Anatilimnocola floriformis: one gene and its partner. The main gene of each other region encodes a partner of the protein of the gene in region 2 in a complex. Links are inferred from orthologs where the notes say so. Each region holds a gene or a part of one and is shown on either strand. Other genes may lie near its edges.

Region 1 (14,616 bases), on a different replicon or contig from region 2:
ATTCCGCAGTTGTATGCTGAAGTGGGCAACGTCAATAACTCGATCAAGATCGGCCACTTCTACACGCCGATCGGATACGAAGTGGTGCCTGCGAACGGCAACTTCTTCTACTCGCACGCTTACACGATGCAGTACGGCGAACCCTTCACCCACTGGGGTGCTTTGGGCGCCTACAAGTGGAGCGACGAGATCACGCTGAACTACGGTCTCGTGAACGGTTGGGATGCTTTCAACCGCGTTCGTGACGATGCGTCGGTGATCGCCGGCTTCGTCTGGACTGGCGAGCAAGACACGCTGGCCTTCAACATCATCTATGGCAACGAACCTGTTGCTGACGATGTGACGGTTTACACCAAGCGGTACATGCACAGCTTGGTTTATACCTACAACATCAACACTTGCTGGCAGTACATCTTCCAGCACGACTATGCCTCGCAACTCAACGCCAACCGGGGTCAAGCCCTGTCGGCCGAGTGGTACGGCATCAACCAGTACTTGTTCTACAAGATCAACGATTGCTGGAAGGCCGGTATCCGTGGCGAATGGTTCCGCGATGACGATGGCGTCCGCGTGACCGGTCTTCGTCCCGATGCGGGCAACCCGATCCTGGGCCAAGGCTTCGCTGGCAACTTCTACGATGTTGCTGTGGGCCTGAACTGGACCCCGTCGGCAAACCTGACGGTTCGTGGCGAAATTCGCTACGACAAGTTCGATGGCGTGTCGCCGACGACCCCGGGTCTCGAACCCTACGGCGATGGCACTCGCTCGGATCAAACGTTGTTCGCTCTCGACTTCATCTACCTGTGGTAGTCGAAACGTTCGCTGCGGAAACGCAGGCTGAAGGCGGCCCGATTTAAAAATTGGGGGGCCGGCAGCTGAGCAGCCAACATCAGCTGCCGGATACCTGGAAAACAACCGCCCGCCGTGGAACCCTTGGGTTCTGCGGCGAGCGGCGTTTCTTGGCAGCCTCAAGGGTCGAGAGTATTTTCCGGCCGCGGACATCGTTTTGGTTCACTGCGGTCGACCGGGAAATTCTCCCGAGCCTCTGAAGCAAACCGCCGACAGATTCTGCCCAAGCGTCGGGCCGCGCTTGCCCAGGCTTTAGGCATCGCGAACTGGCAATTCCTAACCAGCCGCTGCTAATGCACTTCGCAGCAAATCGCTAACTGCTGCTGCGGCAATAGCTTAACGATCCCGTCAGCAATTGCCCGAAATGACTGCAGGGTGCTGGCACGGCCCTTGCTTTATGCCGTCCGGTCTTGTGGGCGGACAAGGGCGAAATCATATCGCCGGCGTTGTCGCTCGCATTCACACCAGGCGAGCGCGATGAACTTCAGTCACTCTTTTTGGCCCGGCATGCTGCCAGCCCTAGCCCTGTGCGGAGCTTTGCTCTGCTGCACGGTTGCGGTTGGACAAGTCGCTGCCCCAGAGACAGTGAAACCAGAGGTCCTGAAGATTGAATCGCCGACGGCTGCCGAAGGCCGAGTGAGTCTGACGGAAGTTACCTACGCCGTCGACAACATCACGCTCTTCTTCTGTGCGGTCCTGGTGATCTTCATGCAGGCCGGTTTTGCCCTGGTCGAGACCGGGCTCAACGCCAGCAAGAACGCCACGAACATCATGTTCAAGAACTACATGGACTTTGTAGTGGGTGCGTTGCTGTTCTTCCTTGTCGGTTACGGCATTATGTATCCCGGGCCGGACGCGACGACGCACATCATTCCCAATGTCTTCGGCTTTGCTCAGGTCGGCATTGGTCCTCAAGATCCCAACCAGGCGCCCACGGCCGAAACGCCGCATCCGCTCGACTCCAACATCGACTTCCTGTTTCAGGTGGCCTTCGCTGCGACAGCTGCGACCATCGTGTCGGGCTCGGTCGCTGGCCGCATTCAGTTTCCCGCTTACCTGATCTACACCGCCGCCATCTCGGGTTTCATCTATCCGGTCTGCGGTATGTGGCATTGGGGCAAGGGCTGGCTGAATGATCTCGGCTTCATTGATTTCGCTGGTTCGCTCGTCGTACACACGGTAGGTGGTTTTGCAGGCCTCGCGGGTGCGATTGCCTTGGGACCGCGCTTAGGCCGGTATGTCGATGGCAAGCCGGTCGCCATGCCGGGACACAATCTGCCTTACGTCGCCCTCGGCGTGTTCATCCTGATGATTGGCTGGTACGGATTTAATCCTGGCAGCCAGGTGGCCTTCACCGGCACCTCGAACACTCAGATGCTGGCCTTGATCGCCGTGAACACAACTCTCGCTGGCTGTGCGGGTGCACTGATCGCGATGCTGGTCGGCTGGTCGCTGTTCGGCAAATCCGATCTCACGTTTGCTTTGAATGGTGGCTTGGCCGGCTTGGTCGGCATAACGGCGAGCTGCAACATCGTAACTCATTTCGAATCGCTGGCCATCGGCGGCGTCGCTGGTGTAGTGGTGATTGCGGGTGTGTTGCTTCTCGACAAACTGCAAATCGATGATCCGGTCGGCGCCTTTCCGGTGCACGGCCTGTGTGGTGTGTGGGCCGGCATTGCCACGGGACTGTTTGGCGAAGGCGCCAACCTGACCACGCAATTGGCTGGCACAGCAGTCTTCGCCATTTGGGCGCTGACAACTTCGCTCGCACTCTTCTCAATCTTGAAAGCCGTCGGTCTTCTCCGTGTCGACGCGGACGAAGAACTGGCCGGTCTCGATATGTGTGAACACGGCATGTACGCCTACCCGGCGAATGTCGTGGCCCTCGATTCGGTGAACAGCAGTTTTGGCAGCAGCCAGGCTCGCTTGCCGCGCTACGGCGCGGTGACGGTCCGGCCGAGAACGGAGCCGATCACGGAATCAAGTTAGTACCCTACCCGGTTGTCCGAGGGCTGCCACGTCTCCGCGCAGGCAGGCCCTCGGACAACGGTCGGGTCTAAATCAAACGATCAAGTTGAATGCACTTCGGCCTTGCCTGGGCCAGAAGGATACCCCGCATGGCTCGGGTAAGCGTCCGCCTCGCTTGCCCGAGCCGGGGTGTTTTTTCTGGCCCACTTTTCGTGAACAGCCCGAAGTGCGCAGCGAATCAAGAGCGGAGTTCTGCAGCACTCTTGCTGCCCGGGCAACGCCAAACTAGATTCCATTGTCGCCTTTCGCTCCGCGAAAGAACACGTCTTTGCCGGCAACCACTTGAAGGTATGTCAAAGGCGCTGTGTTACCATCCATTGAAGACGCGCCCTTTCGCGGAGCGAAAGGCGACAATGAATCATGAAACTCATCATCGCCATCATTCAGCCGAGCAAGCTCGAAGAAGTCAAAGCCGCCCTCACCGAGGTCGAAGTCTTTCGCCTCACCGTGCTCGACTGCCAAGGCTTCGGTCGCCAGAAGGGACAGACCGAACTCTACCGCGGCCATGAATACAAAGTGAACTTGCTCCGCAAAGTGCAACTGCAAATCGCCGTCAACGACGACTTCGTGCAGCCCACGATCGATGCCATCATCAAGGGTGGCCGCACCGGCGAAAAAGGAGAAATCGGCGACGGTAAGATCTTCGTCGTGCCCATGGACGACTGCGTCCGCATCCGCACCGGCGAACGGGGCAAAGAAGCGATCTAGTCGTCGATCACTCCGTGCTCGATGGGTTAAGGCAAACCAACCGCGCGCCGCCGAAAGAGCCCCGCGACTTTCGGCTGTTTGGCGAGTCGAGGTAGCAGCGGAAAATTTACGTTTGAAGCAAGAGCGAACCTAACCTCAATCCGCCAAAGCCGGAACTTCGCGGAGCTATTTTCTCGGCCTGCGGCAATTCAACCTCAACCCATCGTTTTCGGAGATAACGATGACAGCGGCCCCTCACACTGGGTGCTTTGGGTAAAAAGGGACAGGTTTCACGCAACTTTGACGTGTTGTGAGCAGAGCGCAACCGAGATCAAATCTTAGTCGGCGTGAAGTTGCTCTCTCTCTTCTTAACTTCTCTGTAGAATTCGAGTTAAGACTTTTCTAAAATTCGGTTTTCTCCTGCCCCAATCGGGCTAGTGGCCTCGATTGCGTGATCTCGATTGGCTGAATCCTGCCCGTTTAGACGATGTAAAGCAGATGACTGCCCTGCGGGAGCATCCCAGGCAGGCGTTGATTTGTTAAGGTGCAGTTGCCCGCTGGCGAATTTTCGGCGGAGTTCATCGGTCAGCTGCTGCGTTCTCGGGGAAATTCGGAGGTTGCTGTGGATCTGGAACGTTCTTTCAAGCCTTTCAATCCCCCCACGACGTCCCTGATCGACTCGTTGCAGTATTGGACCGAGAAGCAACCCGACGACACGGCATACACCTTCACCGATGGTGAGACGTCGGAGACGCGGATCACGTTCGGGCAGTTCAATCAGCGGGTCCGCTCGCTGGCCCGCCGCCTGGTCGAAGAGAAACTGAGCGGCGAACGGGTGCTGCTCCTTTATCCGCCAGGCCTCGAGTATGTCGTGGCTTACTTCGCCTGCCTCGCTGCCGGCGCAGTCGCGGTGCCGGCTTATCCGCCGCGGAAGAATCGCAACATGCTCCGCATCGCAGCGATTGCTGCCGATGCCCAGGCCAAGGCCGCGCTCATCACCAGCGACATCGCCGATCGCAGCGGCGACATGCTCGACGAAGCGCCGCTCCTCAAACAGTTGCTATGGCTCGCGACGGATGAGATCCCCAGCGACTCGCATGGCGGCTGGCAGTTCAAAACGATCAATCCCAAAACCCTGGCGATGCTGCAATACACCAGCGGCTCGACCGGCACGCCGAAGGGGGTGATGCTCTCGCACTCGAACCTGATGGCCAACGTGCAGATCATTACTTATGGCTTTGAGCCGACGCGCCAAGGGAGCGGCCTGTCGTGGTTGCCCACCTATCACGACATGGGTCTGGTCGGCGGTGTGCTCAACTCGATGTTCTTCGGCCGGCCCAGCGTCCTCATGTCGCCGATGACATTTTTGCAGAAGCCGATTCGCTGGCTGCGCGGGATCAGCAAGTATCGCGTCTCGATCAGCGGCGGCCCGAACTTCGCTTACGACCTGTGCACGAGCAAGATTACCGACGAACAACTCGCGGGTATTGACCTCAGCTGCTGGGAACTCGCCTTCAACGGCGCTGAGCCGGTGCGCGCCGATACGCTGCACAAGTTTGCCGAACGCTTTGGACCTTATGGCTTCAATCTGCGGGCGTTTTATCCTTGCTACGGCATGGCCGAAACCACGCTAATCGTCACCGGCGGTTACAAAGATCGCTTGCCGCTGCTGCGGACATTTGACGGCAAACAAATCGACCAGCGCCGTGTCGTGCCCGTCAGCGAAAAGCATCCTTCCGCGCGAGAGCTCACCGGCTGCGGCCGCGTGCTGCCCGAAGAGCGCGTTGCCATTGTCGATGCCGACATGCTCAACGAATGCCCGCCCGGCCGCATCGGCGAAATCTGGGTTCAAGGCGGCAGCGTCGCGCAAGGCTATTGGAACAAGCCCGAAGCCACGCACTCCACCTTCCACGCCTACATCGCTGGCACCAACGAAGGCCCGTTTCTCCGCACCGGCGATCTCGGCTTCTTCCACGACGGCGAACTCTTCGTCACCGGCCGGTTGAAGGACTTGATCATCGTCCGCGGCGTGAATCGTTATCCGCAGGACATCGAACAAACGGTCGAACGCGCCAGCCCACGCATCAACGCCGGCGAAGTTGCGGCCTTTGCTGTCGATCTGCATGACCGCGAACGCTTGATCGTCGTCGCCGAAGTCGAACGGACGCGCCGCAGCGATTGGAGCGATGTCGTCGCCGCCATTCGCCGCGATGTGACCGCCGAGCACGAGCTACCTCCTGATGCGGTCATCCTCGTCCGCTTCGGCTCGATTCCCAAGACCTCCAGCGGCAAGATTCAGCGCCACGCTTGCCGCGAAGACTTTTTGAACGACCAATTGCAAGTCATCGAAAAATGGCTCGGCTGGGAGAAAAAAGAAGTCGAGGCGACGGCGCCCGATCAGGAAGACGAGACTGCGGAATCGTCAGCGGCCGCTGATGACGGCAAGCAGCCCAATCCGCTCATCGTGCAAGCCGTGATCGAGCACGTCAAAGCGATCGCCAAAGAGCGGGCCAAAGTCGTTGCGCTCGATAGCAACATCGTCACGGATCTGGGGCTCGATTCGCTCGAACGCCTGCAAATCGCCAACTCGCTGGAAGAAGCCTTTGGCGGCCGCTTCCCCGAGCATGTGCTCGCCGAGATCGAAACGGTTCGCCAGGTCGCCGATGCGATCGAGACACACATCGGCACGGTTCCGGTCGCGCTCAAGCCCGCCGCGGCCGCCGTTGAAACGCAAGCCAAGAAATCGCTCGATGAAATTGGTCCCGAGTGCTACGACTTCAAGCAGATGCCCGAGTATCGCCGCCTGCGGCAGTTGATCGAAGGGCTCGAAAGTCTCGGCGCCGGCAATCCGTATTTCTGCGTGCACGAAGGCGTGACGCGCGACACTGCCAAGATCAACGGCAAAGATCTGATCAGCTTCACGACGTACAACTACCTCGGCATGTCGGGCGATCCGATCGTCGCCGCAGCCGCCAAGGACGCCATCGATCGCTACGGCACGAGCGTCTCTGCGAGCCGTTTGGTCTCGGGCGAAAAGCCCGTCCATCGCGAACTCGAAATGGAGATTGCGAAGTTCGTCGATCAAGAAGACGCGATCTGCTTCGTCAGCGGACACGCCACGAATGAAACGACGGTCGGCCATCTCTTCGGCGCTGGCGACTTGATCCTGCACGACTCGCTCGATCACAACAGCATCATTCAAGGCGCGATCATGTCGGGTGCGCGACGTCGCCCGTTCCCGCACAACGATTGGCAAGCCGCCGACGAAATTCTCTCGGAGATCCGCACGCTCTATCGCAAGGTGCTGCTGGTCATCGAAGGGACTTACAGCATGGACGGTGACTTCCCCGACCTGCCGAAGTTCATCGAGGTGAAGAAGAAGCACAAAGCCTTCCTCATGGTCGACGAAGCCCACTCCAGCGGCGTGCTCGGCGCGACGGGCCGCGGCATTACGGAACACTTCGGCTGCAACCCGCGCGACGTCGATCTCTCGATGGCCACGCTCAGCAAATCCTTCGGCAGTTGCGGCGGTTACATCGCCGGCCCGAAGGAACTGATCGAGTACATGAAGTACACGACTCCCGGCTTCGTCTTCAGCTGCGGTTTGCCACCCAGCGCCGCGGCCGGTTCGCTCGCGGCTTTGCGTTTGCTGCAAAAAGAGCCGCAACGTGTGACAAAACTTCGCGCCAACGCGGCTCTCTTTTTGGAACTCGCCAAAGAGCGCGGCATTAACACTGGTTGGTCAGGCGGCACTGCCGTCGTGCCGGTCATCACCGGCAACTCGCAGCACGCGCTCATCCTCTCGCGAGCGATGTTCGAGCGCGGCGTCAACGTGCAGCCGATCCTGCATCCCGCCGTGGAAGAAGAAAAGGCCCGCCTGCGATTCTTCATCACCTGCTTGCACTCGGAAGAGCAGATCCGCTACACGGTCAACGCTGTGGCCGAAGAACTCAGCAAACTCGATCCAAAGTACCTGCAGAAGAAGAGCAAAGCCGTCCCACCGCTCAACGCCCTGGCGAAAGCCTGAAAAGGTAGCCCGACGCGTTAGCGAGGGAGAGCTGCGAGTTAACTTGGCTATCAGCAACGTGCGGTAGCACCAAGAGAAGCTCGCGCGAGTTCGGTTGGCGAGTGACACCGCCGTTTTTGTGCTTCCGCACGTTGCCACGAAATAAGTCCGCGTGCCCAACTCCCTCGCTAACGCGTCGGGCTTCCTATGAGCGCGACTTGCCTTCGAGGTAGGTGAGAACGAGGGCGAGATCCGCTGGGGTAATGCCGCTGATGCGGCCGGCCTGCGCGAGCGTGATCGGGCGGATCTTGAGGAGCTTTTCGCGGGCTTCGGTGCGAAGGTGCCGGACCATGCCGTAGTCGAAGTGCTCGGGAATTTTCTTGTCCGAGAGGCGCTTCTGCCGATCGACTTGCTGTTCCTGGCGCGTGACGTAGCCGGCGTACTTCACGTCATATTCGATTTGAATCGACGACTCGCGCGAGATCGATGCGAGTGGCGGACATCGCTCGACGATCTCTTTCCAAGTGACCTCCGGGCGCTTGAGCATTTGTTCGAGCGACACTTCGCCAACGCGCGTCGAGTGCAAGACCTTGAGCGCATGCGCGATCTCGGCTTCCTTCTCCTCGAGTCGCTTCCAGCGCACATCATCGACGAGCCCCGCGCGGCGTCCGATGGCGGTAAGTCGCCGATCGGCGTTGTCGTGACGCAGCAGCAGGCGATATTCCGCGCGGCTCGTGAACATACGATACGGCTCATCCACGCCGCAGGTGACGAGGTCGTCTGTGAGCACGCCGAGATAGGCTTGCTCACGGCCGATCACGAGCGGTTCTTTGTTTTGCAATTTCAGCGCTGCCGATGCGCCGGCGATCAAGCCTTGGCCTGCCGCTTCTTCGTAGCCCGTCGTACCGTTGATCTGACCGGCGAAAAACAAACCGGCGACGCGCTTCGTTTCGAGCCACGGCCAAAGTTGATCGGGCGGGCAATAGTCGTATTCCACCGCATAGCCGTAGCGCATGATCTGCACGCGCTCGAGGCCGGGGATCATCCGCAACATCTGATCCTGCACGTCGCGCGGCAGGCTCGTCGAAATGCCGTTGACGTATACCTCGTGCGTGCGACGGCCTTCGGGTTCGAGGAACAGTTGATGGCCATCTTTCTCGGCGAAGCGAACCACCTTGTCTTCGATGCTCGGGCAATAGCGCGGTCCGCGACTATTGATCTGTCCGCTGTACATCGGCGCGCGATGCAAATTGGCGCGGATGAGGGCATGCACCTGCTCGTTGGTGTGCGTGATGTAGCAAGGTATCTGCTCGCGAGCCATCCGCTGCCGTTCGTCTTCACTGGTCAAAAACGAAAACGGCTCCGGATCGTCATCGCCGGGCTGCAACTCGGTGCGAGTGTAGTCGATGGTCCGACCATTCAACCGGCAAGGCGTGCCGGTCTTGAACCGCTGCACGCGAAAGCCGAGTCGCGCGAGCGCGCCGCTGATTCCCGCCGTCGTTCCTTCTCCCGCGCGGCCGCCGGGCGTTTGCACCTCGCCGGTGTGCATGATGGCTTGCAGAAACGTGCCGGTCGTCAGCACCACGGCAGCAGCCCGATATTCCACGCCGCCGCGAACACGCACGCCGACTACCTTAAAGTGAGCTTCTCCCTCGCCGCTTGTTTCTTCGTACAGCAGATCCTCGACCACTTCCTGCCGCAGCGCCAGATTCTCTTGCTCCTCGACCAGCCGCTTCACTTCAAACTGATAACCCTTCTTATCGGCCTGTGCGCGCGGGCTGTGCATCGCGGGGCCTTTGCGGCGATTGAGCAAGCGAAACTGAATGCCTGTGGCATCGATCGCGCGGCCCATCACACCGCCGAGGGCATCGATCTCGCGGACGATCTGTCCCTTGGCGACACCGCCGATGGCGGGATTGCAACTCATCTGCGCGACGGTATCGCAATTGGTTGTCAGCAGGCAAGTCGACGCCCCCATTCGCGCAGCGGCCATCGCCGCTTCGGTGCCGGCATGACCAGCGCCGATGACGAGGACGTCGTAGTGGTAATCGGAGGACATGGGGGGAGGGGCTGGGAGTTAAGGGTTGGGGGTTGGGGGCTAGGAACTGGGGGCTGGGGAAATGCAATTTTATTTGCGAACTCCCTCTCCTCGGTACTCCGGGGAGAGGGCTGGGGTGAGGGGCCGGGCAGCGAATCAAACTTCAAACTCAGAACTACCCCCGCCACTCGAGTTTCTTCTTCTTCCCATGCGTCTCATGCGCCGGACCCACGCCATGCAGCGTCAGTTCCATGCCTGTCGCGCCGAGGGCCGCTTCGACCCAGCCGCTGGGTTTCTCTTTGTTGAAGACGTAGGCGACGGGGGGCAGGTTCACCAGGTGGATCCCGTCGTGCTGTTGGATATTCCAGTTGTGCGTATGGCCGAAGAAGACGGCCTTCACGTGCTTGCGCGGCGTGAGGATTTCGAAGAACTCTTTGGTGTCGGTGATACCGGGGACCTTGTCGGTTTCCCACTGCGGATGATGGTGCACCGAGATGATCGCCGGTTTGTCCTTCTTCGCGTCGAGCGCCGCGGTCAGCCACTTCAGCTGAGCCTCGCCGAGTTTGCCCGGCGTCTTGTTGGTGAACTCGAGCGAGTCGAGCATCAGCCAGGTGGCTTGCGGCGTGTCGAGGATCGCCACTTGATGCGACTCCAGCGGCGAAGCCGCCGCGGCTCTCAGCACCTCGCGAAAATTGCCGCGGTCATCGTGATTGCCCATCATGAAATGGAGCGGCACGACGGCTTTGCCGGCGGGAATGAGCAGCTGCGCAACCTGCCGATAATCGCCGGCTTCGCCCACCAGGTGAGCGACGTCGCCATGCACGATGGCTGCCGACAACCGCGAGGCCGCCGCCGTCACTCCTTCCCAGGCCTTGGCCAGATGATCTGCCATGACCACGTTGCTGATGACTTTCGCCTTGTCGGCATTGATGTGCGTATCCGACAGCAGCGCGATGGTGGTCGGTTTGCTCGCGTCCTTACCCCAAGCCGATCCCGCCGCGATCGTCACGCCGGCCAAACCAGCCCAAGCGAAAAACTGGCGACGACTGGCGAGCGCAGTTTCAGACGGCAAGACATGCAGTGTCATCGGCGGGCTCCAGGGAGGCGAGAAAGGGACGCTCTATTCTAATAGAAGGGCGGCGATTTCGGAGTCTGGGCACCGCATCGCGTTCGCATTGTCGTTTTTCCCCCCTCCCGATATAATCGGCCGCGTAATTTGTGCAGCTTGCCTGTGTTCTATCGGCAAGCCTTGTTAGATCACATCGAAAAACTCCGGAGAAGGATTTCCGTAGCATGCGCGTGGGCTTGGGGCACGATACGCATCGACTGGGCGAGGGTGGCCCGTTGCGGCTCGGAGGAATTGCGATTCCTCACGACCGCCACCTGATTGGCCATAGCGATGCCGATGCGCTGCTGCATGCCATCACCGATGCGATTCTCGGCGCTGCCTGCCTCGGCGATATCGGCGAATTTTTTCCCGATACGGCCGCGGAAAACAAAGGCCGCGACTCTGCCGACATGCTCCGCCTGGCGCACGAGCGCGTGCAATCGGCTGGCTACCGCATCGGCAATCTCGACTGCGTGGTCTTTGCCCAGAAACCCAAAATCCTGCCGCACCGCGAAGCCATTCGCGCGCGCATCGCCGAGATCTTGTCCGTCACGATCGATCAGGTCGGCGTGAAAGCGAAGACTGGCGAAAGCGTCGGCCCGATCGGCCGCGAAGAGGCGATCAGTGCGGAGTGTGTTTGTTTGCTGGTACCAACAACCTAACCAAGGAATGAAAACATCCTGCGACCACTGGGCTCGCCCCAGTGGAGCACTCACTAGTCGGCTACCAAAACCGATCCTGATTTTTCCGGCGACCATCGGCCTTGTGCCGATGGGGCCATCACTGCTCAGCTTCCCAGCCGTTCAGTGAGCGCTCCACGGGGGCTAGCCCCGTGGTCGCGAGAACAGGGTTTTGGCGACGTAGCTGGCCAGTGATCGCCCCACCGGCACAAGGCCGGTGGTCGCGAAGTCGAAACCGTATAACTCGATTAAGCTTCAACCCTCTCCCCGGAGTACCGAGGAGAGGGAGTAATCAATTCAAATTCAAATTCAAATTCAAATTCTCAATCTGCAATCTTCGATCTGAAATCTGCAATCATGACAATCCGCGTCTACAACACTCTGACTCAGAACAAAGAAGTCTTCGAAACCGTCAAGCCGGGCCGCGTCGGCATCTATCTGTGCGGGCCGACGGTTTACAAGGAGAGTCACATCGGCCACATGGTCGGGCCGGTGATTTTTGACACGATCAAACGCTATCTCAACTACAACGGCTACATCGTGACTTGGGTGGTGAATATCACCGATGTCGACGACAAACTGATCCAGCAGCAGCATGAGCGGGGCATTCCGATGGCCCAGATCGCCGATGAGATGGTCATCGACTATCTGAACAACCTCGCGGGCCTCGGCGTCGATCAGATCGACATCATGCCGAAGGCGACCGAGCACATGCAGGGGATCATCGACTTCAATCAGTCGCTCATCAAGAAGGGCTTTGCCTACGAGAGCGACGGCGACGTGCTGTTTGATGTCGCGAAGGATCCGAACTACGGCAAGCTGAACAACCGAAGTATCGATGATCAGCAGGGCGAAGGTGGCGGCCATGCCGGTAAGAAACGCAACCCCGGCGACTTTGCCTTGTGGAAGAGCGCCAAGCCAGGCGAACCAGCGTGGGACAGCCCGTGGGGCAAGGGTCGGCCGGGCTGGCATATCGAGTGCTCGGCCATGTGCAAAGCCATTCTCGGCGAGACGTTTGACATTCACGGCGGCGGCCTCGATCTGAAGTTTCCGCATCACGAAAACGAACTGGCCCAAAGCCAATGCTGCCACGGGAAGCCGATGGTGAAGTACTGGATGCACAACGGCCTGCTGCGGAAGGCAGCGTCGGCGGGAAAGATCGGCGGCAAGGGCGAACGCGCTGCCGAAGCGGCTGACGATGGCGGCAAGGTGAGTCGTTCGAAGGGCGCCGGCGGCCTGGCCGACGACATTGCCCGCCTCGGCGGTGAACGGATTCGCTTTTTCCTCCTCAGCACGCATTACCGCAGCACAGTCATGTTCGGCGAAGAGCCGCTGGCCGAAACCGCGAAGTCGCTCGAAGGTTTCTATCGCTTCTTCGAACGCTTTCAAAAAGTCACGAAGCAGCGCTACTTCAATCTGCCGTTCGCCGCCACACGCAAGGAAGGCGACGAGATCGATACGAGCGTGCCGCTGCTGAAGACGCTCGCCGAGCAGCGGAAGAATTTCCTCGACAAGATGGACGACGATTTCAACACCGGCGGCGCGATTGCTGAGTTGTTCGACATGCTCCGCGAACTCAACAAGTTTGCCGACCAGAAGAATCTCGACCGCTTTGCCGCGACGGCGCCCGGCCCGGAAGTTTTTGCCGATGCCGATGTGCAAACATTGGTGAAGGGAACTCGCATCCTTCGCGAGCTGACCGCCATCCTCGGTGTCTTCAAGACCGTACAACCGAAGCGTGGTGGCGGCGGCGATGGCGTGGCCGAAAAGGTCATGCCGCTGCTGATCGAGCTGCGGGCCAACGCTCGCGCAAACAAAGATTTCGCCACCGGCGACCTCATTCGCAACAAGCTCGCCGAAGCAGGGATCACGCTGGAAGACAAAAAGGGCGGCCCCACTGAATGGCGCATCGGCGGTGCGTAACGCTCCCAGTAGCTGAATTCGCCAGAATTCAGATCGCGGAGTCCAATCGCGCATACGAAAATTACCACTGGACAAATTAGTGTACCAATGTACAATATCACTAGCACCGCGGTCCGCCGTGTTCCTTGGCAAGTTGGTTGTCGTAAAAGCTAGAGACGCGGTGCGCGCCGAAAGAGTTTGATTCGGCTGCGAAGGTGATCGTGGGTGGAGCGGTGTTGTGCGAGCGTTATTTCGTTGTTGTGGGCAATTCGCGGAGCATAAGGGTTACAGCCAAGTCGATCACGCCAAGTGATGGCCTGCTAGTGAGTTCCGCGAATGCCAAAATGCGCAGCAGGTAAAAACAGACTTATTGTGAAGTGTTGTGAAACAACCGAGGTAAAACAGTCGATTTTGTGCGTAAGGTTTGTGCTGTGTAGGCTTTGAGCAAATTGCAAAAAGCGCGCACAAGTGTTGTACCTTCGCTGGCGAAATGGATTTAAGGGAAGTGGACCGGAGCCAGCATGAGCAAACTCACACCGCTTCGCATCGTCGGCATTGATCCGGGCCTTAACATCACTGGCTACGCCGTGATCGAAAGCTTTGGCCAACAAGTGAAGTTGGTCGAAGCGGGTGTCGTCCGCGGCAAGACGAAGGGAAGTCTTGCGGCCCGGCTGCAGGAGATTCACGAAGGTGTGCGCGACGTCGTCGCCGAGCTCAAGCCAAACGTGATGGCCCTCGAGCAACTCTATTCGCACTACGAGCGGCCGACGACGGCCATTCTGATGGGCCATGCCCGCGGCGTGATTGTGCTGGCCGCACAGCTGGCGGGCATCGAAGTGCAAAGTTACGCGGCAACGAAGATTAAGAAGATGCTAACCGGCAACGGTAGAGCTCCGAAGAGCCAGGTGCAGCAAGCCGTGGTGCAGCCCTTTCAGCTAGCCAAGGCGCCAGAACCGCCCGATGTCGCCGATGCGCTGGCGATCGCCCTCTGCCATCACTTCCACCGCCGCGAAACATCGCTACCGAGTGCGCTGCTGAAGCGGAAGTAGTTCGCCATTGTCGTCGTTCACTCTGTGAACGATGGGCTGAGGTAAACCAACCGCGCGCCGCCGAAAGAGCTCCGCGACTTTCGGCACTTCGGCGAGTAGAGCTTGCAGCGCACAATCAACGTTCGAAGCGACAGCGAACGCTAGATTCTGTTCGCCAAACCCGGAACTTCGCAGAGCTCGTTCCTTTGCACGCTTCAGGTCAGCCTCAACCCATCGTTTTCGGAGAAAACGACGACAATGTCGGCGACTATCGGCAGCGCCGCGGCCGG
Region 2 (14,653 bases):
CTCGGCGACAACCAGCGGCGCGATGGCTGCGGCGCCTTCGTCGTTCAAGTGCGTGCCGTCGAACTTACCGGCCTGCGTTGGATGCGGAGGGCCAAACCGTTGCGATTTCTCGACGCCCAGTTTCTCCGCGAGCTCCTTACTGCGTTCGTGCAGATCAATGACGGGCGTTTTCGTTTCGGCGGCAACGGCTTTCACAGCTTCGGCGTACGGAGTAAGACTGGAGTTGATCTTGCCGTCGGCAGTGAAGATTCTGCGCACCAGCGAAGTGACCAAGATCGGTTTAGCGCCGGCAGCACGGGCTTCGCTGATGTACTTCTTCAGTTGATCGCGATACGTGTTGGCCGGATCGGTTTCGCGCTCCGGCCCTTTGCCAGGCTGATCGTTGTGGCCGAACTGAATCAGCACGTACGTCGGCTTCGCAGCGAGTGCACGCTTCCACAATCCGCTGTCGTAATAACTCTTCGAACTCGCGCCGCCCTTCGCATGGTTCACGCACTCCGCATTCGGGCCGACGAGTTTTATGAACGCCGCGCCCCAGCCTGCTTTGTCGGTGACCGTCGAATCGCCAACGAGGGTGATCTTCACCGTCGCTGGTTTGGGCTCTTCGGCGATGGAAGTGATTGTGCTGCAGCAAACGAGCGCAACACAGAAGACGAAACGAAGCAACGTTGACATGGAGATGGTCCCTGCAAAGAGTTCATTGCAGGAACTATCTTATCACCGCCGTTTACTCATTTGCTCGCTGAGCAAATCAAGTTGCCCCTTGAGATCGGCGAGGAGCAGATTCGGACTGGCTCCTTCGGCGAGGTGCAGATAGAAAGACTGCGCCGGGTTGCTGCGGCTGTTGGTGAGGAGCGTTGTGGAATGCCGGAGCTCGTGGATTTCGCCGTCGAGGTTTTGCAGCGTTTGCGAAGTGGCTCGGTTGGTTTGCCAGAGCGTTTCGAGTTGCAGTACGAGACCGACGATCAAGCCGGCCTGGCCCGCGAGAGTGAGCGGCAAACCGAGCGACCACAGATCCTGGCGACCGGCGAGTGCGGACCAGCCTAAGAGAACACCGCCGCAGACAAACGCCATCACACCCAGCGACAACGACGCCCAAGCCAGTCCGGCGAAGCGCGGTTTATTGGCGATCTGCTCAGTGCTTGGCGTTTCACGAACTCGGTCGTTCGCGGTGACTTCGTGCGATTCCTCACCAGCTGACAGCGCGAACGAATCTTTCAGAGGTGGCGCTTCTCGCCAGGCCGCCGCGAGTCGTTCGACATACCGCAGTTCGGCTTCGAGTTGCCAGTCTTCCTGCGGCATGGGCGGCAGCTGAGTGGCAACCGGCTGCGATTTCAACGCCTCCAGCAATTCGCTATCGGCCGGTGCGGTGGGTTCCGCTGGTTCGGGCTTTGGCTCTTCGCCGCGCGCCAGCACATGCTGACAGCGAACGCACTGCAGCATCGCGGGCCGATCGCCCGGTACGGCAGGAACATCTTGCTGGCAGCGCGAGCACCACATGAAGGCGATTTACCAAGAAGGCCGGGGGAATGGAGTTCTCTCCGTTCATCGGCGTTCTGGCTGTGAAACTCTAACGATTTTGCGGCTCAAGTAGGATAGGCTTCCAGCCTGTCCGTCAAAAGTGATTGTTCTATCTCGCATGGTTTCGCATACTGCTACCAACCATTTTCTCCTGTGAGAAGTCGCCATGAACGGTTTCTTTCGTCGCCGGCATCTGCCTCATTGGGACGTTGAGGATGCCCCTTACTTCATTACCTTCTGTCTTGATGGCAGCATTCCGGCAAATGGCATGCGTGAGTTGGTCAAGTACGGCGATCACTTAAAGTTAAGACCTAAGCCGCAAGGAATCTCGCTGGCCGAATGGGAACGCAGGCTACATAAACTTTGGTTTGCGCGAATGGATGAAATGCTCGACTTCCAGCCAGCCGTCCGTCATTTTGAGCAAGCAGACATCGCCAAAATTGTGATGGATTCGCTCTCTCATTTCGCTGACGTGCGATACCTATCGATCGCGTGGGTCGTGATGCCCAGCCACGTGCACTGGCTCTTTCAGCCTTTGCCTGAATTTAGCGCAACCGTTCCCCAAGGAAAGTCGCCGTGTGAAGTGATCATGCACAGCTTGAAGAGCTTTACGGCCAATGAATGCAACAAGGCTCTTGAACTCGAAGGACAATTCTGGCAGCAGGAGTCCTACGACCATTGGATTCGCGATGACGACGAATTGGAACGCGTGATCGCGTATATCTTGCACAACCCCGTTCGTGCAGGACTCGCCGCCGCCCCGGAGAAATACCGTTATTCATCTGCTTACGCAGGATAGGCTTCCAGCCTGTCCATGCTTGCTCCCGAAATAAGATGACGGACAGGCTGGAAGCCTATCCTACGAAAAGCTCCGTACGTGCTTTCCCCTTGCCGTCTTCCGTCGCATAGAACGGTCGATTTTCAACGTCGAATGCTGTCGCAGGGCTGATGCCCATCGCGTTGAAGATCGTGGCGTGGAGGTCCATCACGCTGAGCGGATCTTTGGTCGCGAGGAACGGTCGAGCCTTCGCGGTCTCACCGTAGAGTTGCCCTTTCCGCACGCCGCCGCCCCACAGCATGACGCACGAGCCGCCGGTGAAGTGCCGATGCTGGCCGTAGTGCTTCAGCTCTTTCATCACGTCGACTTTTTCGGTGGCTTGGTCACCGGCGTTGCTGCCGGGGCGGCCTTCCATGAGCATGTCGCGGCTGAACTCACTGGCGAGAATCACCAGAGTGCGGTCGAGCAAACCGCGCGACTCCAGATCGAGAATCAGCTGCGCGATTGGTAGATCGATCTGCTTCTTCATGTCGCGCAGCGTCGTGTGACCATTCGCGTGCGTATCCCAATTGAGAAATGGCACGTACTCGGTCGTGACTTCAACGAACCGCGCGCCGGATTCCACAAGCCGCCGAGCGAGCAAACAGCCACGGCCAAATCGGCCCGTGTCGTACTTCTCGTAACTCTCTTTTGGCTCGAGCGAAATATCAAACGCCGAACGCTCTTTCGCGCTGAGCAGACGATGAGCGTTGTCGAGCGAACGAAGCATCGACTGCTGCTGATAATCGGAAACGAAATCCTTTCGCGGCGATTCCTTGATCAATTTTTGCAGCAGTCGATTGCGACTTTCAAACCGATCGCCGGCCATTCCTTTCGGCGGCCGCACCGATTGCGCGGCGTCTTCGGGATGCGGCAAGTTCATCGGGCCGAATTCGCTACCGAAGAACCCTGCCGTGGTGAAGGCTTTCAGCTCTTCCTGCTCGCCGACCCCTTCAAGACGCTGGCCGATGTTGATGAAGGCGGGGATGACCGGATTCTTCGGGCCCAGGACCTTGGCGATCCACGCGCCGATATGAGGGCAAGCGACCGTCTGCGGCGGCACGTAACCGGTGTGCCAATGATATTGATGCCGCGAATGCAGAATGTGGCCGAGGTCAGGCAGCACATGCGAACGCACGAGTGTGCCGCGATCCATCACCCGAGCGATGTTCTCCAGGCCCTGCGTGATCTTGATGTTGTCGACGACTGTGTCGATGGCTGGAAAGGTGCTCTCGATATCGGCAACCTTCACGCCCGGCTCGAACGCGACGTACTTCTTCGGATCAAACGTATCCGGCGCCGCCATGCCGCCACCCATCCACAGCAGGATGACAGAATCGGCCGTGGCCTTCGGCTGCACGATTTTCTTTTCGTCAGCCCACAACCGGCGCGGTTCACCGCTGAGCATGGCAGCGGTAGACATCGCAGCGAGGGACTGAAGGAAACGCCGGCGTTCGAGTTGTTCGTTTTGCATTTGTTTGTTCCTGTGCCCTCTCCTCGGTACTCCAGGGAGAGGGTTCTCTTCGTACTGTCCTACCGTACCAACTGAAACTCCGGCAACATCAACACGCTCCACAACGCATCTTCAATCCCTTGGGGTGTGATCTTTGCTCCCAGTTCTTCTTTCATCGTAGCCAGTTCCGCCGGCGAAGGCTCGCGCGCGAGAGTGCTGCGGAATAACCATTGCGAAAATGTATCGGGAGTCCACCCGCGAGCCGCCAGTTTCACACTGCCGCGCTGTAAGCTATCAGCGAGTGACTGACCGTTGGCGAGATCAATCGCTTCGAGCGTGGTCAGGCTATCGGGACGCACCGTCACGATTTGATCGCGATTCGGCCGGCCGAGAGCCCGCATCAGGAAGTCGCTCTTCACGAGCGAGGCCCGCACTTTCAGCCCCACCGATTGCCCGCCGGCACTGAGTGCCGCCAGCAACTGCGGATGCACACCTTGCCACACGGCGGCGCCTTTGACTGCGGCGGCTGCTTGCCAATCGGTGGGTTCGGTTTTGAATTTGCCTTTGCCGTCGGGCAGAGTCTTGGTCCATTGCCACGATTCGTCTGTGGCGATCGTGGTCGCGCTCTTGTCCGCCTGCCAGGCAACAATCTCGCAGAAGAGGCCAGCCGGGTTCGGACCGCTGCCGCCGTTCTTGGCGACGATTACGATTTCATTTTCGCCGGCCTTCAACTTGCCTGTGAGAATGACCGCGTCGGGGGCTTCCCAATTTTCACCAGACTGCAACTTCTGGCCGTTGGCGTAGAGCGAGTAGCTGTTGTCGCAAGTAATCGCAGCGATGGCTTGGACCGGCGTGGCTTTTAGATCGAATTTCTTCCGCACGACAACCGTTTCACCGGCGGCAGCATTTGACGAATCGGCACTCGACCAGATCCACTTGCCGGTGAGTTCTTTCGGTCCAGTCGCGGGAGATTTTGCTGACGAAGAGCCGGCGCGAATCACCGGCGCGTCGAACTTGCCCGGCGCGGTGTCGGTCAGTTGCCAAACGGCATCGATGAACTGTTCCGCCGTCAGTCGCCGAGCACGCGGGCCGCGATAGGTATAGCCCGCGTCATCGGTGTTCTTGTCGACGACTTCCATCTGGCTCTGATAAGCGGCCGAAGTCGTGATGAGCGACAGAGTGCGTTTCAGATCGAAGCCATGCTGAGCAAAATCTTCGGCGAGGAAGTCGAGCAGGTCGGCGTTCCACGGCTCGGTTTGCATTGCATCGGGCGGATGAACGATGCCGCGGCCCATGGTGCGATGCCACAGCCGGTTGACAATCGTTCGCGTGAAGCGGCCGTTGTCGCGATGCGTGACGAGCGCGGCGAGTTGCTTCAATCGCTCCGGCTGAGCGGCCTTGGCGTCGACTTGGCCGAGTTCAGGAAAGAGCCACGACGCCGCGGCTTGCTGATTGATCGGCTTGTCGCAGCGATGGATCTCGAGAGGCCGCTTGGAGTAGATCGCTGCCAGGCCGTACGACTCTTGCAGCGTCCAGCGATCGATGAAACTATCGTGGCACGACGCACACTTCAGATTGATGCCTAGCAGCGCCTGACCAACACTCTGCGCAAACTGAATTTCGACGGTTTGCCCTGCGCTCACATCGCCGCGCCACAGAATGCCGTCGATGAAACCCGCGCTGTCTTGATTCGGCGGCGAGATCAACTCGCGGGCCATCACGTCATAAGGCTTGTTCGTCGCTAGCGATTGATACAACCATTTTGAAATCTGCTTGCGACCACCAGTGATGAAACCGGTGCCACTGTAATCGTTCCGCAGCAGATCATTCCAAAACGTCAGCCAGTGTTCGGCGTAGTCAACATCGCGGGCGAGGAGCTTTTCGACGTAGCGCTGCCGCTTGTCGCTGCTCTTGTCGTTCAACAGCGAGTCGAGTTCTTCGACCGTCGGCAGCAGACCGATGAGATCGAGCGACGCGCGGCGGGCGAAGGTGGCATCATCAACGGCTGCCGGCGTGGCGAGCTTTTTCTGCGCGAGATACTCATCCAGAATGCGATCGACCGGATTCTCGCGACCGTTGCGCGGAGAGGGCAGGGCAGGGGAGCGCGGTTTCAGCGGTGGTTCGTAACTGCTCTTGGCGAATTGAAAGCCTTCTTCCCACCTTGCCCCTTCGTCGATCCAGCGCGCGAGCTTCGCGATTTGCTCGGCTGGCACGCGCGGTCCCTCGGGTGGCATGCGCAATTCTTTGTCAGTCGATTTCAAGCGTTCGATGAGATCGCTAGCCGCCGACTTGCCGGGCGAGACTACTTTGCCGGAGTCGCCGCCGACGAACAGAGCTTCGCGGGTGTTCAGCGACAGCCCCCCTTTTTTCTGCTCACCGAGGTGGCACTTGCCGCAGTGCTGCTTGAGCAGCGGCGCGACCTCGTGGGCGAAATCGATCTCGGCGGCCAGGGCAGGGGAAGCGCAGAGGAGTAGCAGTGAGAAGGAGAGAAACTTCATCGCGCATGAGACCTGTGAGAGCGGGGAATCCTGGGCAGGTCACCTTATTCTAATGCGCCGCCGCGGCAATTACTTCCAAATGCCTATTTCCCAATGCAAAAGCGGCTGAACACTCGATCGAGAATATCATCGGTGTAGACCGCGCCGATCACCTGGCCGAGCTCGTCGAGGGCGAGGCGAAGTTCAGCGGCAATCCATTCGTCGCTGGCACCATTGGTCGTCAGATCGGCGGCCGAGGCGAGAGCGGTGGCGGCGGCTTGTAGGCTGGCTGTGCAACGCAAGGCTGTCGTGGCGACGACGGGGATTTCGCCAGTCGACTTGCGCAAGGCAGTGATGATTGCGCCGCGGAGTTCGTCGAGACCATGGCCGGTGACAACGCTGGTGAGCAGGGCAGGGGAGGGGAGGTCAAATGAATGGCCGCCCGTTTGATCGAACTTTGTTCCGATGATGAGTCGGGGAGTCAGCGAATTTCGTTGCAGCTCGGCGTGCGACCACGGCGACATCGGCTGCGAGGAATCAATGCAGAGGAGTTGCAGGTCAGCTTGTTGGTGTTGCGATTGACCAAGTGACTGCGCATCGGCAGCGATCGCGTTGGTACTCGAAACTTCTTCCACGCCGGCCGTGTCGATCAGTTGCAGCTGTTGATTGTCGATGGTCACGAGTCGCACCAGATAGTCACGCGTGGTGCCGGCAACGGGCGAAACAATCGCGGCAGCCGTTCCGGCGAGGGCATTCAAGAGACTGCTCTTTCCCGCGTTAGGTTCGCCGTAAAGAACAACTCGCGGTGCTGACGTGCTGGTTTCGCTGCGCGAGTTCAACTGATCGGCGATCGATTGCACTTTCGTCGCCGCGGCGGTTACTTGCTGCTGTAGTTCGGCTCGGCTGATGAACTCAATGTCTTCGTCAACGAAGTCGAGCCCTGCCTCGAGATGGGCGAGAAGATCGAGCAACTGATTCCGCAAGCTGGCTAGCGGATGCGACAAACCGCCCGAGAGCTGCGTGAGCGCCGACTGCAGCGACGCGGCGTCTTGCGCATCGATCACCCCCAGAACTGCTTCGGCCTGCGTTAGATCGAGTCGCCCGGCCAGAAACGCCCGCAACGTGAATTCCCCCGGCCCGGCCAATCTTGCACCGCATTTGCACAGGGAGCGAATCGCCAAATCGAGCAGCGGCGGCGAACCGGGAAGATAGATTTCCGCCAGTGGTTGCCGCGTGTAACTGCGCGAGGTCGGCCAAAGATAGACCAGCGCTGGAAGGTGAACTTCCTGAGCTCGCGTGTCGCTCGCGAGACGCAAGCGACCGTTCAAAACGAGCGGGCGTTTGGATTGCAAATCGCCTGAACCAGTCTCGCCGTCGAAGATCTTTTTCAAGACTTCGACAACCGCCGGCCCACTGACACGAATGATCCCTTCGTAGCTGCCGCCGGCAGCCGACGCGAGGGCGACGATCGTGTCGTCGATGGCCAGCGACATTGCTTAGCGCTTCTTCTTTTCGCGCCGCGCGGTGCGAGCGGACATTTTCTCTTTGTTCTCGGCCACGACCTTACTGTCAATCGTGTTCGGATCGACAGGCTTCGACTTCGGCAGCAAGGTCCGTTCGGCGACGCTCCACAGGCTCGACGTGATGAAGTACAAGCAGAGGCCGGCGGGCACCTTGTAGAAGAAGACGCCCATCATAAGGCTCATCATGAACATCATTTGCTGCTGCATTTCTTGCTGCTCATCGGTCGGTGGCGGCGTGAAGAGCTTTTGCTGCAGAATGAAGAGCGCGATGGTGATCAGCGGGAAGACGTTGAAGAACGGTCCCAGCCAACCATCGGCAGGATCGGCGATGAACGACGGCATGCTGTTCTGCCAATAGAACAACTTGTCAGGGCCGGCGAGGTTCGAAGCCCACTCCCACGTCGAGAAGAGGTTCGCATCGCGGAGGTTGATATCGACGCTCAAGCAGCGATACAAACCGACGAACACTGGCAGCTGAAAGAAGACCAGCAAGCAACCCGCCATGGGGTTCGGCATGCCGTGCTTCTTCATCAGCTCGCTGGTGGCTTGATGTTGCTTGAGGGGATCGTCTTTGTATTTTTCCTTCAGAGCGTTGAGCTCTGGCTTGAGCTTTGCTGAAATCTCTTGCATCAGCTTGGCAGAGCGAGCCTGGCGGATGCTGAATGGCAACATGCAGGTTCGCACGAGAACCGTCAGCAGCACAATCGACACGCCGTAGTTGCCGGTGATGGCATACAGCCAATGCAACAGACCGGCGAGCATCTTGGCGGGATAGGCGGCGTATTGCCAGCCGTACTCGATGATCGACTCGAGGCCGTAGGGCTTGAGAATCTCTGGATCTTTCGGCCCGAGAAAAACCTGATAGTGATGTTTGAGCGATTGGCCGGCATCGACGCTTTCGCGCGCTGTCACGAGCCGGACGCTGGTGTTCGTGGTGCGGATCCGCGTCTTGGTGAGTTGCTCGACATTGTGCATCGGCAGTGCGGCAGCACGAGCAAAATGGATCGGCTTGTCGCTGGGCGCTTCACCGGTTCCCTTGGGAATGATCATGGCCGCGAAGAACTGTGCATCGACGCCGGTGAAGGTCATCGGCTCGGTGTTGGCTTGATCGATCAGCGGATACTCGATCGACGTTTTGCCTTTGATCGCTTTCTTGGCGTGATCGTAAATCAACGGCGTGCCGACGAGGTGATGTGGTTGCTTGCCGAGCTGAAAGAGCACGTCGCGGGCACCAGCGCCCTTGAACATGTCGCGGTGCATCTTCGTGCTGTACCACCAACCTTCGAGCGGAATGCCGTTTGGTCCGTCGAGGCGATAGGCCACGGCGAGTTGCTCGTCGCCGGTGTTTTCCACGCCGACCGCAAGGTCGAGGTGATACTTCTGCGCCGGCGTCTTCGTGCCTTCAGCTGCTTGCGGCACGGAATAACGCTTGGTCACTTTCAGCGAACCGGTGCGGCCGATCTTTTTCAGGTCGTCTGCCGTCAGTGTCTTGGTAAAGACGACGCTGCTCTCGCTTTGTTCGCCGAGTTCCCAGTTGCTTTCGTGGAACGACGGCAGGCCGCGAATTTCGTCCTGATTGCCCTTCACCGTCACTCCCTGCAGCGTCTCGAGCGAGAGCAGGAACGACAGTGGGTCGGTGACTTGCGATTTGTTGACCGTGGTCCGTGTTTCGGGGCGGATCATTTCGAGCGGGCGGCGGATCAGCGAGAGCTTGTAAACCAGCGACTCCACTTTGCCGGCGTTGACGCGGTCGACCGTCACTTCGACGGATTGGCCCGGCTTGGTTTTGTCGTGCAGCCATTTTTCAAACTGCTCGCCGCGCTCGATCGGCGTGCCGTTGGCATCGCGAATGACATCGCCGGGCTTCAAGCCGACCGGCTTGGTGCTATCGACCGGCACCGCGCTAGCCGCCGGTGTGCCCGGGCCGACGGTTTGAATGACGTTGTCCTTGGTGCTGCGGCCGATCACTTCAAAGCCGAGATGACCGCAATAACCGCCGAGGTCTTCGATGTCTTTGTAGCGGGGGTCGGTCAGTTCGACCCGTTCGACCGCGGCACCCTGGCTATCGAGCGTGACGAGCATGCCGTACGGGCTCTTGGGATCGAGCGAACCGATCATCACGCGCTGGCGTGGAATGATGGCGGGGCGCGGCTCGGTATCGGCGGGGGCGACCTTAGGATCGCTCGGATTCTCGGTCGCTGGCGGATCGGTGGGCGTTTTCTCCGGCGCAGTTTTCTCTGGATCGCCAATTTTGGCGTCAGGATCGGCGGGTTTCTCGGCCGGATCATCGGCTGGCTGGACGGCTTTGGGCTGATTTTTGGCGATGGGCTTAGGCGGGGCAAACATTTGTTTGCCGGCCAAAAACGCCGTCCAAATCAGGAAGGTGACGACCAGAAAAGTAACAAAACGTCGATCCACAGGGAAAAACCCTCTCGCGGCGGGCAACAACGGGCGAATCGCCCCCGCCCCGAAAGGGGAGGCCGGCGGCTAATTATAAGGCACAACCGCCAAGACAGTATTCTCGGTTTGGGGGCGTTTCTTGCAAGGGGAAACGGGGGAGGGGAGGCGGGAGGCGGGAGACGGGATGCGAGGGAGGCAGTTCTGAGTTCTGAGTATTTAGTTCCGAGACAGCAGGGCAAACTCCTTATCAGTGGGCTCTATCGTGCTCGTCTGCCAAAAAATTCGCTAGGACTTCGGAGGCTTCTTCGGCAATCAGGGGCGACCACATCTCGAAGGTTCTGTTTTCCCAGTCTGCGGCGAGACTTTCGATACGATTCAAATTTGCAAACGACATGAGGCCCTCAACTTCCACTCACGACTCCAAGCTACTTCTTCACATCCCTGTCTCAGAACTCAAAACTCAGAACTCAAAACTTCTTCCTCCCGCCTCTCGTCCCTCGCCTCCCGCCTCCGTCTCACTTCCTTCCCGCATACGTCCGCCCCAAGTAATCCACCACCGCCCGTTTCACCGTCAGCGGTTCCAGCGGGCCCGCTTTGCGGTAAATCACTTTGCCGCCGGGGGCGATCAGCAGCGTGAAGGGCACCGGGCCTTGCCATTCTTTGTCGAGGAGGTCGGCGAATTTGTCTTTGCTGCCGACGGCGGAGATGTAGTTGGTCGTGGCGACCTTTTTCTCGGTGAGAACTTTTTGGGCCGCGGCTTTGTTCTCGGGCTCGTCGAGGCTGATGGTGATCATTTGAAAATCGCGTTTGCGATACATGCGATTGATGGTGACCAGCTCGGGCAACTCAGCGACGCACGGGCCGCACCAAGTGGCCCAGACGTTGACGACGAGTAATTTGTCGGTGTCGTTCTTGGCGAGTTTGGTGAGAGCCGCTTCGTCGAGTTCGGTGAGCTTCACTTCTTCGGCTTCGGCTTTTTCGAGCCACTTGCGGGCTTCTTCGCGCTTGTCGGACCATTTGGTCGAGCAGCCGAAGACCCGCGTCGTCTCAACCGGTACCGGTTTGCCAGCGAGCAGAGCATCGAGCGCGTTGCGCGTGTCGTGGCTGGTCACGGTCTTCACATCGGAGTCATCGATTCGCCCGACGTACCGCAGCTTGCGCTCGGCATCAAAGATCAACACCTGCGGCGTAGCGAGCACGCCATAGGCTCGCGACACATCCTGCTTCTCGCCGTCGTAGAGATAGGGAAATTGAAAGTCGCGTTCCTTGGCCCGTAACTTCATATCGGCGAGTGAATCGCTGACATCGGTGTAGCCCAGCTCGTCGAGGCGCACGGCGGCGTCGTCGTTGGGCGAGATGGCGACCAGCGTCACGCCTTTGTCTTTGTAGTCCTTGTGCAGATCGATAATTCGCTGCTCATAAGCCTGCGCAGTAGGGCAGTGATTGCAGGTGAACACCACCAGCAACCACTTCGCCGATTTGAAATCGGCCAGCGTGTGCGTCTTGCCATCGACGCCGGGCAACGCAAAATCCGGCGCGGGCGTGCCGATGGCGAGGAGCTTGGTGGGATTGTCGGCGGCTGGCGAGAGAGCGACCAGCGACGAACTCACTAGAGCCAAGCCAACTGCTTGCAATAAATAGGAACGAATCATGTCTCACCCGGAGAGGTGTTCGTGGAAAATACAACTCGCCGCCAGTGTAGGCCTGCCAGGCAAGCGGCCACAACAGCCAGTGCCGGAAACTACAGTTGTTGTCTCGATGTTCACAACAGTTGTTTTCGTTTTTTAAATCTAGTTAACTCATTTATCCGCATTGCTTTAGGTTAATTCGTCTGCAGTTTATCACAACATTTCACAACAGATTACAACGATTTCACAATAGTCTGACCACGATTCGCACACCACTTGATCACCGATGGGTCACAACAAACAACGGAATCAGCCCTTTGCATTTCTACTTGCTGGCGAACTTCGTCGGGGGACCGCGAAGCAGCGACCGGCTCCCGATGAGAAGCCATCGAAGGGGTGCGAACATTATTAGTGTTCAATTGTATATTATGTGCTTCTGTCTGTCAAGCACCGCGATTTCTGATAGGCCCCTGCGTAGGTCGGACCACTGGTCCGCCCAGACAGCGCGAGTTGAGTTGGTTGGCTCGTTCACGCTTGCAGGAGCGGACCAATGGTCCGTCCTACGTGTTGAGGATGGCAGATTGCAGATTGGAAGACAGGTAGAATGTTGTAGGTACGTGGGACTGCCGTAGCGAGCGAGAGACTACTTTCACTTCGCCCTCGTACGCATCAACCGTGGTACTGGCGCGTAAATCTAATGGCCGAGAAAGCCGGAAAGACTCACAGGGGCGAACGCTGAAGAAAATTCAAGAATCACAAGCGAGTGGATAATTTACTCGCCGCGACGGCCCCTCACCCCGACCCTCTCCCCTGAGTACAGGGGCGAGGGAGCAAGACTTCCAAATTCAAGCTTCCAATCCCTAACCTCTAACCTCTTCCTCTCTTCATCCTTTGCTTACCGCACCCGGCAGCGGAAGCGAATAATGCCGCCTTGGCCGACTTCGAGCGGGTCGGTGATTTCCCAGCGGAGGACCAAGGTCTCGGGGTTTTCTTGGATCTTGAATTCGGCTTTCACAGTCGAGGACTGGCTTTCCTTCACGTATTCGAGGCGGGGCGTGAGGTGGTCGATGACGGTCACGTTGCCGATCTTTTGATCGCCTGTGTTGTCGAAGCGGAGCGTGAACTCGACGATGTCGCCAGGCACTGCGTCGCAGTTGCTTGCCACCTTGCAGATGCGGAGGCGCGGCTTGCCTTGCAGTTCGTACGTGTAGATCATCTCTGGCTTGTCGGTCCCCTTCGACTCGTGAGCCATTTGGCCGTCGATGATCGCTTGAACCATTTGATTGCTCTGCCAGATCACAGCAGCTTGCGTCCGTTCGGCGAGGACGGCCTTTTCGCGGGCGTCGTATTCGCCGCGCTGAATCATCTTCAGATTCTCATGCAGCATCGTGCCGCGGCGGGCCAGCACCATTTGATTGACGTTGTCGACACCGATGCCGCGAGTCTGTTCGCGGAATGTCGAAGCCGGATCGAGATGGAGTTCCGACGCGACCTTCTCAGGCTGAATGGCTGCCGTGGGCAAACCGAGATCGAGGTGCTGATTGACGCGCGTCGGCTTTTCAACGCCGGCCATCCGTTCATGACCTTCGTACAAAATCGGGTTGATCACTTTCCGCACGGCAGCGAACCGCGGAGCGTAGATGCAGACTTTGTTGCTTTCAGTGACTTCGGTTTTGCCATCGAGCGTATCGAAGTGAGCGACGGTATCTTCGGGGTCGAGACCGACAACGTCCCAGTTGGCTTTCACGCGCACGTTGCCGTCGAGATCGCCGCCGTCGCAAATGTATTCATCCGCGGGCCAAGGCTTCTTGATGCCGTCGGGCATCCAGCCGCCGTAGGGATCGGGATTCACGGCCGTGCCGTCCTGCGTGAAGCGAAAGGCTTCGCGATTGCCGCCGCAGCAAGGGCAACCAGTGCCGTGGCCTGGTTGATGACCTATCGGCTGACCGGTGTAAGCGTTATCGGGCAACGTCATCGCCGGCGAGTTTACGCCGGGATAGTAACCGACTGGCTGCACAAGTCGCGGCGGTTTGTAGGCAGCTGGCCCACGAACAGCGATTTCAGCTTCTTGGATTTTGGTCGGCGCGAGCGGCGCGCTCGTCACCGGGGCAGGGGAGGGGGCCGACTTCGCCGTCGTATTCGACGCGGCAGTGGCCGGCGTCTCGCCTGCCGGCAAGAGCGAGCGGAACGGCACGTGCATGGATTTGCACGAGCAGAATGTCAGCAGCGGCAGCGCGAGGAGCGACAGGAGTGCGCGATGGATGTTGGTTTTCATGAGGACCTCTGTCGGGCGCTGACTCTGATTTGGTGGTGACCGCGAAGACGAGGCCTTTCGCGGAGCGAAAGGCGACAATGGAGTTAATCGCGGATTTGATTCGCTGGCAGACGCGGGATGATGTAGTTCTTTTTCGGAGCTTCATCTTTCTTGGCCGGCAGCGGATGCCATTCGATTGGCGGCTCGAGGCCGTCGCGACGATGAACGCGCGGCGGCGGTTCTTCGTATTTCACATACGGCGGATTCAAGTAGACGAACTTGCCATCGACCACTTCCGGCGTCGCGGTGCGCGAGCCCATGCGGAGAATCGCCACCGGCCGGCCGAGGCGATCGGCTTCGTGCAGCGGATCATCGCCTGGAGCCACTTCGTAGTAACGCTGCGCCGGTTCTTCGCGGCGGGGCAGGGCGGTCTTCGGCTCTTCGATATAGATGACGCGCGTGACGTATTTCCCGGTGAGCGCCATTTCGAGTTCTTCGGCCGTCAGTTCGACGGGAATGGGAAATCGCGGCGCTTGTCCCGGCGGTGGATAGAGGCGATCGATGACTTCCACCGAGGGGA

What was found.
Region 1: the proteins of M9Q49_RS03935 (region 2) and mnmG are in contact, whole or in part, in a solved structure (PDB 9HIP), measured with the Escherichia coli proteins. The link is inferred for Anatilimnocola floriformis from one-to-one orthologs.

Annotation. Positions count from the first base shown.
Region 1 is NZ_JAMLFW010000002.1:614,000-628,615, forward strand. Bases 7,203-10,070 are described here. They hold mnmG (tRNA uridine-5-carboxymethylaminomethyl(34) synthesis enzyme MnmG), read right to left. Parts: upstream 9,630-10,070; coding sequence 7,776-9,629; downstream 7,203-7,775. Other genes in these bases: M9Q49_RS27200 (aminotransferase class I/II-fold pyridoxal phosphate-dependent enzyme), read left to right, coding at 7,203-7,591; M9Q49_RS27210 (metallophosphoesterase family protein), read right to left, coding at 9,784-10,070. Outside these bases: M9Q49_RS27185 (porin), read left to right, coding at 1-810; M9Q49_RS27190 (ammonium transporter), read left to right, coding at 1,327-2,838; M9Q49_RS27195 (P-II family nitrogen regulator), read left to right, coding at 3,238-3,585; more of M9Q49_RS27200, read left to right, coding at 4,187-7,202; more of M9Q49_RS27210, read right to left, coding at 10,071-10,695; ispF (2-C-methyl-D-erythritol 2,4-cyclodiphosphate synthase), read left to right, coding at 10,902-11,378; cysS (cysteine--tRNA ligase), read left to right, coding at 11,754-13,319; crossover junction endodeoxyribonuclease RuvC, read left to right, coding at 13,820-14,347; M9Q49_RS27230 (N-formylglutamate amidohydrolase), read right to left, coding at 14,595-14,616. UniProt on the Escherichia coli protein: NAD-binding protein involved in the addition of a carboxymethylaminomethyl (cmnm) group at the wobble position (U34) of certain tRNAs, forming tRNA-cmnm(5)s(2)U34.
Region 2 is NZ_JAMLFW010000001.1:958,813-973,465, forward strand. The notes cover bases 5,568-8,472. They hold M9Q49_RS03935 (tRNA modification GTPase), read right to left. Parts: upstream 7,762-8,472; coding sequence 6,373-7,761; downstream 5,568-6,372. Other genes in these bases: M9Q49_RS03930 (DUF1549 domain-containing protein), read right to left, coding at 5,568-6,289; M9Q49_RS03940 (YidC/Oxa1 family insertase periplasmic-domain containing protein), read right to left, coding at 7,765-8,472. Outside these bases: M9Q49_RS03910 (rhamnogalacturonan acetylesterase), read right to left, coding at 1-675; M9Q49_RS03915 (hypothetical protein), read right to left, coding at 718-1,500; M9Q49_RS03920 (REP-associated tyrosine transposase), read left to right, coding at 1,688-2,320; M9Q49_RS03925 (DUF1501 domain-containing protein), read right to left, coding at 2,376-3,761; more of M9Q49_RS03930, read right to left, coding at 3,872-5,567; more of M9Q49_RS03940, read right to left, coding at 8,473-10,209; M9Q49_RS03945 (redoxin domain-containing protein), read right to left, coding at 10,707-11,843; M9Q49_RS03950 (DUF11 domain-containing protein), read right to left, coding at 12,715-14,094; M9Q49_RS03955 (hypothetical protein), read right to left, coding at 14,178-14,653. UniProt on the Escherichia coli protein: Exhibits a very high intrinsic GTPase hydrolysis rate. Involved in the addition of a carboxymethylaminomethyl (cmnm) group at the wobble position (U34) of certain tRNAs, forming tRNA-cmnm(5)s(2)U34.